DNA from 3 places in the Eubacterium sp. AM05-23 genome. Region 2 is predicted to be linked to each of the others. Evidence: riboswitches for the same ligand, from Rfam matches in the RefSeq annotation. Region 2 holds a riboswitch; each other region holds the start of a gene.
What was found. Region 2 has a riboswitch for molybdenum cofactor ahead of DW091_RS16760 (ABC transporter substrate-binding protein). Riboswitches for the same ligand answer to the same signal wherever they lie in the genome.

Region 1 (3,279 bases), on a different contig from region 2:
AGGCTCCGGCAGAAACGCCCAGAAGGTCCGGCGATACCAGAGGGTTTTTAAACATTCCCTGATAGGTGGCCCCTGCCAATGCCAGGGAGCCGCCGACTAAAACAGCTGCCAGCACACGTGGCAGTCTCAAATTGATAATGACGTCATACATTGTCTTATCCCAGGTTGGTGTGATGGGAAAAACCTGTGACAGCAGTATTTTGACAGCTTGTATTACCGGAACATGATAACGCCCTACGCACAGTGCTGTTAAAATAAGGGCGATAACAATAATCGCTGCCAGTGCCAAAACCAAGCCCAGCGGCCTGTCTTCCGGATTTTTCACCCTATTTTCTTTTATATCTCTCGCCATACAATTTTGTCCTTTTATTTTCAAAAAAGCCGCCGGGCAATCGGCGGCTTTGACTGTTTATTCTTTCACATTATTTCTTTATGCCCCTTAATCCGGCTTAGCGTCCGTCCGGAGCATTTTTGCCAGCTAAAATCGCATCCGCATATTCATCTGAAAGATCATAGCCTAAATAATCTTTGTAGAAGGAAATGGTTTCCTTCTTCATGTCGATGTCTTCAAATTTATCAGGGTATAAGGTTTTAGCTGCCCAAAGCACCTGCAGTGCAGACTCAGAGCCAAAACGGTCCCACTGGAAGGTTCCCTGTGGGTTACGGTAAACCTTACCGTCCTGAACTGCTTTCAGGTTTGCCAGTGAGGCGTCGCTCATCAGGGCGTCATAGGCATCTGCCTGTCCTGTTCCGCCCACAATGATTACATCCGGGTTAATACTGAGGAACTGCTCTGGTGTAATCTCCTTGCTCATTCCCTGAAGAATCCCATCAGTGGATAATTTACCACCAGCCATAGTCAGCCATTCTTCCTGCATTGTACCGTTTCCGGTGGTTTTGTAAGGGCTTGTGCCGCTCTGTCCATCGACATAGTGTACAACTGGCTTGTCTTCATCTTTTACGTCTTTTAAGCGGTCCTGAACCAGCTTAATGTTTTTTTCCAGATATTCAACATATTTGTCTGCCCGTTCCTTTTCACTGGTTCCCAGGGCCTCGCCGGTTTTTAAGACAGATTCTTTTAAACCGTCATAATTATTGAACATCATACACGCAGCATTAAGTCCGGCAGCGCGGTAGGCTTCGGCATCCTCATCACTGGAGGTAATGACCAGATCCGGCTTCAGGTTTAACAGTTCTTCAGCGGTCACGTCGCCATTTCCACCAACAGTCTGTTTTTCCATAATGGCTGGATTAACGATCTGCATCCAGGTAAAGCTTGGTTTTTGCAAAGTGGCCATGTAGGCGGTCTGTTTGTCCTGCGCTCCAAGCGCAATCATAATCTGATTGCTCGATGGCCAGAGGTTAATGACCGATTTCACTTCTGCCGGAACTGTTACCTCCGCACCTGACATATCGGTAATGGTGCGGTCTCCCGCCGCATTGTCCGACTTCGCTGTGTCACTGTTATTTTGTGAACAGCCAGCTGCGGTAAAGCTGAGAAGTACCAGCACTAGTAGTACAGATAGGGCTTTTTTAAATTTTTTCATTTCTCACATCTCCTTCTTTCCCTATAATTTAATATATACAAAACGGGCATATCCCGTTTAAGAATATGCCCGTTTAGTATCAAACAGCTCAATGCATTCTTCTCAAATACGGAAAGCGCAGGCGTTTCCCCCTACACTCATCGGTCCGCAGCCATGGGACTTCCTTTAGGCCTGTGGACTCGAATGCATATTTAATTTTACAACTCCAGTTTTCCCGGTTTCCACCACATGACGTAGGTCTCGGTCTCTCGCCGGAAGGATACACCGCCTCCCGGTAAATCCGTAAGCCACTTATCCACGTTTTTTCTGAAAATTTCTTCCCGGTCCTCCGGTACCGGATGCAGGATTCTCAGATCATTATATGCCTCTTCCCGGCTTTCATAATCGCAGTGGAAGCCATCTGTCACAACTTTAACATTTGGGTTTACACCCATATCATAAAGCAGATTGAAATTCACATTATATCCAAGAAGACGGTTCATTGGAGGCATGGGCTTCAATGTATCGTCCACGCCATAAAACAAAGCGTCATGCACTTCCTTCAAACTGGGGCTTTTGGTCCAGCAGAGAATAAAGACATACTTGTTTGCCAATGCGTTCAGCTTTATAAGATCGACAAGGGCTGTCGTCCGTGACGCAATGACAATATCGTGCTTTTCGACATTCTCGCCAGGCTTCACATCATCCCAATTCAAAAGCCTGGTGGTCAGATTTGACACTCCGGCAGCGTCGGCGTTTTCCCTGCACTTTTCAAGCATTTGCTGCGCCACATCCAGGCTGGTAACACTTTTAGCCATACTGGCGACCGGCACTGAGAGCCTCCCAGGTCCGCATCCTATGTCTAATACCGTGTCTTTCTCTGTAATAATCATAGCATCCAGCTGATTCTGAGTGTACTCTCTTTCCAGCTGCGCCATTTTATTATACATTTGGGCAACCGCACCCCACATTTTAGCAGGGTCAGTATCCATAGGGCCTGCCTTGGCTGCCGGGCGGTTCAATTCTGAAATTGCCGCCCAGTTTACTAAACCATTCATCATTTCACCACATTTCACTGTTTTTTTCGATCTTTATTAAGTCTTCTTTGAAAACAATTACCTTTTAATTCTATCGCCTTTTTTTCAAATTGTCCATACAGTTTCCACTAAAGACAATTTTTTACCCTACTTTTTCAATTTTTTAAACTTCTGTCATTTTCTCCAACGCCTTAATGATCGTTTTGAAAATCTGGTCGTTAGACGGCATACGGTTGGGTGCTCTGTCTCCCTCACTCTCAACAAAAATACATCCATCTTCTTTTAAAGTCCGAATATTACGCTGTACACTGGGCTTGCCGTACATCATCGGATTGATATTATTGGCAAACACAATAGGGGCTGTGGTGGATAAAATAGTCGTAGTCAGTAAATTGTCAGCGATGCCGTTGGCCGCTTTGCCAATGGTATTGGCTGAAGCCGGAGCAATCAACAGTAAATCAGACTGGTCTGAGGTTTTGTGGTCAGGGTCCCATACCTTTGGCTCTTCAAACTGGTCGATTTCAACCGGATTCCCTGAGGCGCGCCGCAGCGGAAGCGGCGTAATAAAATTAAGGGCATTCGGGGTCAGGATAACCTTTACCTCTGCTTTTTCATTTCGCAGCATCCGGATAAGCCCGGGAATCTGGTCAACCGGGGTGCATGCCGTAATCCCAATGGTTATGTTTTTTCCAATCAACATTTTTCTTTTCTCCTGT
Region 2 (3,279 bases):
GAGAGCTAATATTATGAGATTAATTACCCGTTCTGATTTCGACGGCCTTGTCTGTGGCGCGCTGCTCAAGGAAGCCGGAATCATTGACCACTGGAAATTTGCCCATCCTAAAGACTTGCAGGATGGCCTGGTAGAGGTCAACGAAGATGACTGTCTGGCAAATGTCCCTTTTGTGGAGGGCTGCGGCCTTTGGTTTGACCATCATTCCAGTGAGTTTGAGCGCAATCAGCTTGAAGGCAAATATAAAGGTGAAAGCCGTATCACGCCATCCTGTGCGAGAATCATTTACGAATACTATGGCGGTGAGGAACGCTTTTCACATTTCAATGAAATGCTGGCCGCCGTCGACAAGGTGGACTCTGGCAATTTGACTATTGATGAAATTCAAAACCCGGAAGGCTGGATATTGATCGGTTTTCTGATGGACCCCAGAACCGGGCTTGGACGCTGGCGTAATTTTACCATCTCCAACTACCAGCTGATGGAAAAACTTATTGATGCCTGCCGTACCATGTCCACTGATGAGATTCTAAACCTTTCCGACGTTCAGGAGCGTATCGAAGTTTATTTTGAGCAAACCGCCAAGTTTAAGGAAATGGTAAACAAATATACCCGAACCGACGGCGATGTCATCATCTCTGATCTGCGCGGCGTCGACCCTATTTATACGGGGAACCGTTTTCTTATTTACAGTATGTATCCAAAGCAGAATATTTCTGCCTGGATTGTCAGCGGCAAAGGTGGTCTGGGCTGTTCTGTGGCTGTTGGTTATTCGGTCTTAAACCGGACTTCCAACATTGACGTTGGCAGTTTAATGCTGAAATATGGCGGTGGCGGCCATAAGGCTGTCGGCACCTGTCAGTTTAAAGACGAGGAAATTGAAGCGAAGCTCCCTAAGCTGCTGGATGAGCTTGTGAATCCTCAATAAAAATCATCCATCTGCAACCCCGCTTCTGTCACAGGGAGCGGGGAGTTTTATTTTTCTTCTTTAAAACGTTATCAAACCGTGCTATAATGAATTTATATAACAAGCTCTGATGGACTTAACCTAAAAACGGATTGCCCAAAATAATTTGTTCATGGTTTTGCCACGATAGGGTACTGTTGGAAACGGCTTTACCTTCTGTATTTGAAAAGGAGTAAAAAAATGAGAAAAAAACTACTGTGCATGATTCTGGTCCTTACTTTAATTTTAAGTATGACTGCCTGCAGCCCAAAGCAGGAGGACTCGTCAGACAAAGCATCCGGCGAGATTAAAGTCACAGACGCCATCGGACGCGAGGTGACGCTTCCTGCACCAGCGACGAAGGTGGTGGGAACACACAATCCATCCTTAAATACTGCGGTTGTCATTGGCGGCGGTGGCAAATACATTGTCGGATTTGGAAATAAAGATATGGCCCGTGGCCTGTACGAGGAAGTAATCGACGGATATGACGACCTGCCGCAAATCGGTAAGGCCAAGGATATCAATATGGAAACAGTTATGGAGTTGGGCGCAGACCTCGCTATTCTGCCTGAACGTTTCGCCAATCAAGCCGACCAGTTCGCCGAAGTCAACGTCCCGGCAGTTGTTGCTCTCCCCAATGATGAAAGCTTTGACACAGTCACCAACTCTCTGAAAATTATCGGAAAGGCTCTGGGTGAGGACAAACGCGCGGAAGAAATCACTTCCTTTATCGACGATAAAATCGCCGATGTCAGCAAAAAGGTGGGTTCAGCCTCTGAAAAACCGTCCATTTTATTTTTAGGCGGTTCCAGCCCTCTCACCGTTGCGCCCGACGCCATGATTCAGACCTATATTATCGAAAAGGCTGGCGGTACTAACGCAGTCAGCGGGGTCGATAAAAAAGGGGAGTTCGCCGATGTGAGCATTGAACAGATTGTCGGCTGGAATCCCGATATTATCTGGATACCCTCCTATGCTAAATACAAGGCCGACGATCTTCTGAACGACCCAGCCTGGAGCAGCATTAAAGCCGTACAGGATAAAGCCGTTTATGTCTTTCCATCCTCTCTGGAGCCGTGGGACTACCCCACCGCCTCCTCTGTACTGGGAGTCTGCTGGGCAGCTAATAATCTTCACGGTGATCTTTACAGCTCAGATGATTTTATGAAGGATGTCGATGCCTTCTATCAGATGGTCTACGGCAAAACCTTTACCAAGGAACAGCTTGGGCTTCAATAAGCATTGAAGTCTTCCGGGCTGGCGGGCTGTGCAATTGCCTGCCGGCCCTTTCATTTTATCTGCTATGAAGAACACAAAACATCGACATCTCATTATTGTACTGAGCACCATATTGCTCTCGCTCATGGTTATCGCCTGCTGCGTTGGGCGTTATACAGTTAACCCTCAGGATATGCTTTATGCCATCCAGACTAAAATGACAGGCGAGCCGGGGAATCTGGCCATGGAAAACGTCTTTTTTGTCATTCGGCTGCCCCGTGTCATTGCCGCAGTCAGCATTGGTGCGGTGCTTTCACTCTGCGGCGCGGTCTATCAGGGCATTTTTAAAAACCCACTGGTATCGCCGGACTTGCTCGGTGTCTCCAAGGGCGCCTGTGTAGGCGCGGCTTTTTCAATCCTGCTGGGCGGCGGTATGCTTGCGCGTCAGCTGTCTGCTTTTGCCTTCGGCATCATCGCCATGCTTATGACCATGACCTTTCCAAAGCTCCTGCGCAACCAGAGCAACCTTGTTCTGGTGCTTGCCGGTATTATCACCAGCGGCTTTATGGACTCAATTCTTGGACTTATGAAATTCACTTCTGAAAATGATACGGATCTCGCCGCCATTGTTTTCTGGCAAATGGGCAGTCTGGCCTCCATAAAGGTTCATGAAATTCTTTCTGTGCTGCCTGTGTTCGCTGTTGGCGCGTTTATCTTGCTGAGCCTCTCCTTTCGGATCAACATCCTTTCCTTTGGCGATATTGAAGCCCAGAGCCTTGGGGTTAACGTTAAAAAAATCCGATGGATCATCATCCTGATCGCCAGCCTGCTGACAGCCAGTGCGGTCTGTATCAGCGGAACCATTGCCTGGATTGGGCTGATCATGCCCCATCTCGCAAGGATGCTGGCCGGCTCCGACCATATTAAATCTCTCCCGGTAACCATGCTGATGGGTGGTATTTTTCTTCTTCTCATTGATACCATCGCCCGGACCGCCACCTCTCTGGAAATTCCGCTTTCGGTTTTGACAGGACTCATCGGCGCGCCCTTCTTTGCCTGGCTTTTATACCGGCAGAAAGCAAAGGTAAGCTGATGAAGATACAAATTGAAAA
Region 3 (3,279 bases), on a different contig from region 2:
GCAGTAAACAGCCGCGGCCTTTTCACGGCAGCTGTCATAGCCGCAGGTACCGCAATTCAGCTCATCCTTGGGGGTAAACTTACCTGTCTGCCGCAGGATTTCTTCAATGGCTTCCTCCGGCACACCCGCAAAGAGATTCTTCTTTTCAGATGAAAAGCCGCGACCAAAATCCGGCACCTGTTCAGGCGTTTCCGGGTCTTTCCGGGCGTTATTATTAATGTAATCCGTCACGCGCTCGATCCGCTCATACTTGACCAGAGGGCTGTGGGTATTGCCCGGGCCGTTGATACAGCCCTCGACACAGGCGTTCATCTCAATCCAGTACTGGCCCTCCAGCTTACTGATATCATCCAGAAAATCACGGCAGTTTTTGAGGCCGTCAATTTTTATGACCCGCCGGACGCCCTGCACGCCTGGTATGCTGGTCTTTTCTACACCACCGGCCAGCGGATAAAACCGCGCGACATTACAGCCTGCCGCGTCAAAGCTGCCTGCAGGCATATCGCACACCTCAATGCCTTCTTCCTTAAACCACACATCCAGCTCATCAAAGGTCAGCACCCCGTCAATAATCGGGTTAGCCGAATCAACGGCCTCCATTTTTTTAGAGATGCAGGGCCCCGCAAACACAATTTTGGCATTGGGGTATTTTTCCTTCAGCATCATGCCGTGAGCAGTCATGGGAGAAACCACCTCGCTCAGGTATTCCACCACATCAGGATAGTATTTTTCAATCATCATGTTAACGGTCGGGCAAGAGGTCGTGATCACATGGCGTTTTGTCCCCCAGTAATCCTTGGCATAGTATTTTGAGACCTGCTCTGCCCCAATGGCAGTCTCCTCAATCACTGTGAATCCCAGAGCCCGGAGGCCGCTTAGTACCTGCAGCGGGTCATCTGTATTAAATCCGGCGGGAAATGACGGCGCAAGGCTCAGAACCACGGGTCCCTCCTCCAGCCACTGCTTAATGCTGGCCACATCGCTGGCCACATATTTGGCATTTTGCGGACAAATCCGAAAACAGTTGCCGCAGCCAATGCACAGGTCTTCAACGATCTGGGCCTGGTTATCCATCAGCTTAATGGCCTTTACCGGGCAGTATCGGATACATTTGTAGCAATTCCGGCAGCTTGCTTTCGTGAAATTAATGACACCCATTGTTTCCCTCCATTATCTGATCAAACAGCTGGTCAACGCCCTCTGGCTTAACCGTATAAATATGCTCATCAACCTTAACTGCTACCCCATCGCTGCAGGCGTCCAGGCAGAAAGTCCCCATCAGCTCTACTTCATTCTCGAGTCCCCGTTCAGCCACCAGTTCCTTAAAGCGCTGCACCACCTGGTAGGAACCTTTGACATGGCAGGCGCTGCCAATACAAATATGTATTTCCTTCATTTTTTACTCCTCAATATTGTTCTAATCCCTGTGTTTTTCCAACAGATTAATCCTAGCACGCCTGACAGCCCTTGTCAATTAGTACTGCCGCTTGAATTTTCCGCCATTTTCTGTTAAAATAGTCATATCGAAATCGTTTTACAGATTTATCTATCCGAATTTTTTATCCTAAAGTCAAACCATGGATTCAAAATCGATAGAGTGCGGCGGGAAACGGCTGTGCTTTCCATTGTGAGAAGGATAGATGATAAACGTGCGCACTGCGTTTATTTCCTCCTCACAGATTACAATGGTATAGAAGATTATTCTTTTATATATTTAATTTTCATTATCAAGGAGGAAGAGAAATGAAAAAGAAATTGACGCTGGTCTTAGCAGCACTGCTGACTCTGACCATGGTTATCGGCCTGGCAGGATGCAGCAGCAATACTGCTAAAACCGAAAAGCTGGAGCCAGGCTCCAACGGTGAAATTATTATGGCCACCACCACCAGCACACAGGACAGCGGTCTGCTGGATGTGCTTCTGCCCAAGTTTGAAGAAGAAACCGGCATTGCCGTAAAGGTTGTGGCAGTTGGCACCGGTAAAGCCATTGAGATGGGCAAAAACGGTGAAGCGGATATTCTTCTGGTTCACGCCAAATCACAGGAAGAACAGTTTGTGAAAGACGGTTACGGCCTTGAACGTTTTGACGTTATGTACAATGACTTCATCGTTCTGGGCAGCAAGGATGACCCGGCCAAACTGAAGGAAGTCGCTCCAAACGATGCGGTAAAAGCTTTCCAGACCATTGCTGAAACCCAGTCTGAATTTGTATCCAGAGGCGACAAATCCGGTACGCACACCAAAGAACTGGGCCTGTGGGAAAAGGCAGGCGTTACCCCGGCAGGACAGCCCTGGTACATCGAATCCGGTTCCGGCATGGGCGACACCCTGAAAATGGCCAATGAAAAATTAGCCTACACCCTGTCTGACCGCGCTACCTGGTTAAACATGAAAGATAATCTGGATCTTGAGGTTGTTGTCGAAAAGGACGATAACCTGTATAACCAGTATGGCGTTATCGTCGTCAATCCTGACAAGGTCAGCGCTGAGCTGAACACTGACGGCGCAAAAAAATTCCAGGAATGGATTTTAAGCGACGCCGTACAGCAGGAAATCTCAAACTACAAGATTAACGGCGAAGCGACCTTTGTGCCAAACGCCAGCAAATAAGCATTAACTGAATCCAGAATTTATCAGCGTCCGTTCTTCGGGCGCTGATTTTGAATTGACAGACTGACGAGGTTTCTTATGGATTATATTATCAACGGCTTCATTGAGGCTTTCCATCTGCTGATTTCCGGAGATCCGGAAATCTACCAGATTGTCGGGCTTTCTTTATACGTATCCTTCTCCTCCACCATTTATTCCACAGTTCTCGGCGTGCCCCTGGGCATCCTGCTTGGCATCAAGGAATTCAGGGGAAAGCGGATCGTATCCCGGCTGCTTTACACCTTTATGTCTTTTCCGCCGGTCATCATCGGCCTGTTCACCTCACTGGTGCTGGCCCGATCCGGTCCGTTGGGGCATCTAAAGCTTATGTACACACCCACTGCCATGATCATCGCCCAGGTGATCCTCGTCACCCCGATTATCATGGGCATTGTGTTTAACGACACTACCGTCAACGGCCAGGTTGTGGTGACCATGGGAAAAACCCTTGGGGCCGGCGGCGGGGATATTCTCTTCCTGCTGATCCGGGAGCTTAAGGCCAGCATCATGATCGCCCTGGTCACCGGCTTTGGACGGGCTGTATCTGAGGTTGGCGCTGTGATGATCGTGGGGGGCAACATTAAAAACTACACGCGGGTCATGACCACCTTCATTGCCATGAACAATAAC

Region 1: it holds a riboswitch for molybdenum cofactor, as region 2 does, so the genes downstream of both, DW091_RS01970 (ABC transporter substrate-binding protein) here and DW091_RS16760 (ABC transporter substrate-binding protein) in region 2, are expected to answer to the same signal.
Region 3: it holds a riboswitch for molybdenum cofactor, as region 2 does, so the genes downstream of both, DW091_RS04260 (substrate-binding domain-containing protein) here and DW091_RS16760 (ABC transporter substrate-binding protein) in region 2, are expected to answer to the same signal.

Annotation. Positions count from the first base shown of each region.
Region 1 is NZ_QUDF01000001.1:434,653-437,931, reverse strand. Features, by position in the region: gene DW091_RS01975 (iron ABC transporter permease) at 1-325, opposite strand, end outside; gene DW091_RS01970 (ABC transporter substrate-binding protein) at 450-1,547, opposite strand; molybdenum cofactor riboswitch at 1,627-1,744, opposite strand; gene DW091_RS01965 (class I SAM-dependent methyltransferase) at 1,745-2,587, opposite strand; gene DW091_RS01960 (flavoprotein) at 2,727-3,263, opposite strand.
Region 2 is NZ_QUDF01000014.1:40,309-43,587, reverse strand. Features, by position in the region: gene DW091_RS16765 (hypothetical protein) at 14-928, shown strand; molybdenum cofactor riboswitch at 1,021-1,156, shown strand; gene DW091_RS16760 (ABC transporter substrate-binding protein) at 1,148-2,188, shown strand; gene DW091_RS16755 (iron ABC transporter permease) at 2,253-3,260, shown strand; gene DW091_RS16750 (ABC transporter ATP-binding protein) at 3,260-3,279, shown strand, end outside.
Region 3 is NZ_QUDF01000003.1:43,975-47,253, reverse strand. Features, by position in the region: gene DW091_RS04270 ([Fe-Fe] hydrogenase large subunit C-terminal domain-containing protein) at 1-1,158, opposite strand, end outside; gene DW091_RS04265 ((2Fe-2S) ferredoxin domain-containing protein) at 1,145-1,396, opposite strand; molybdenum cofactor riboswitch at 1,537-1,654, shown strand; gene DW091_RS04260 (substrate-binding domain-containing protein) at 1,744-2,610, shown strand; gene DW091_RS04255 (ABC transporter permease) at 2,689-3,279, shown strand, end outside.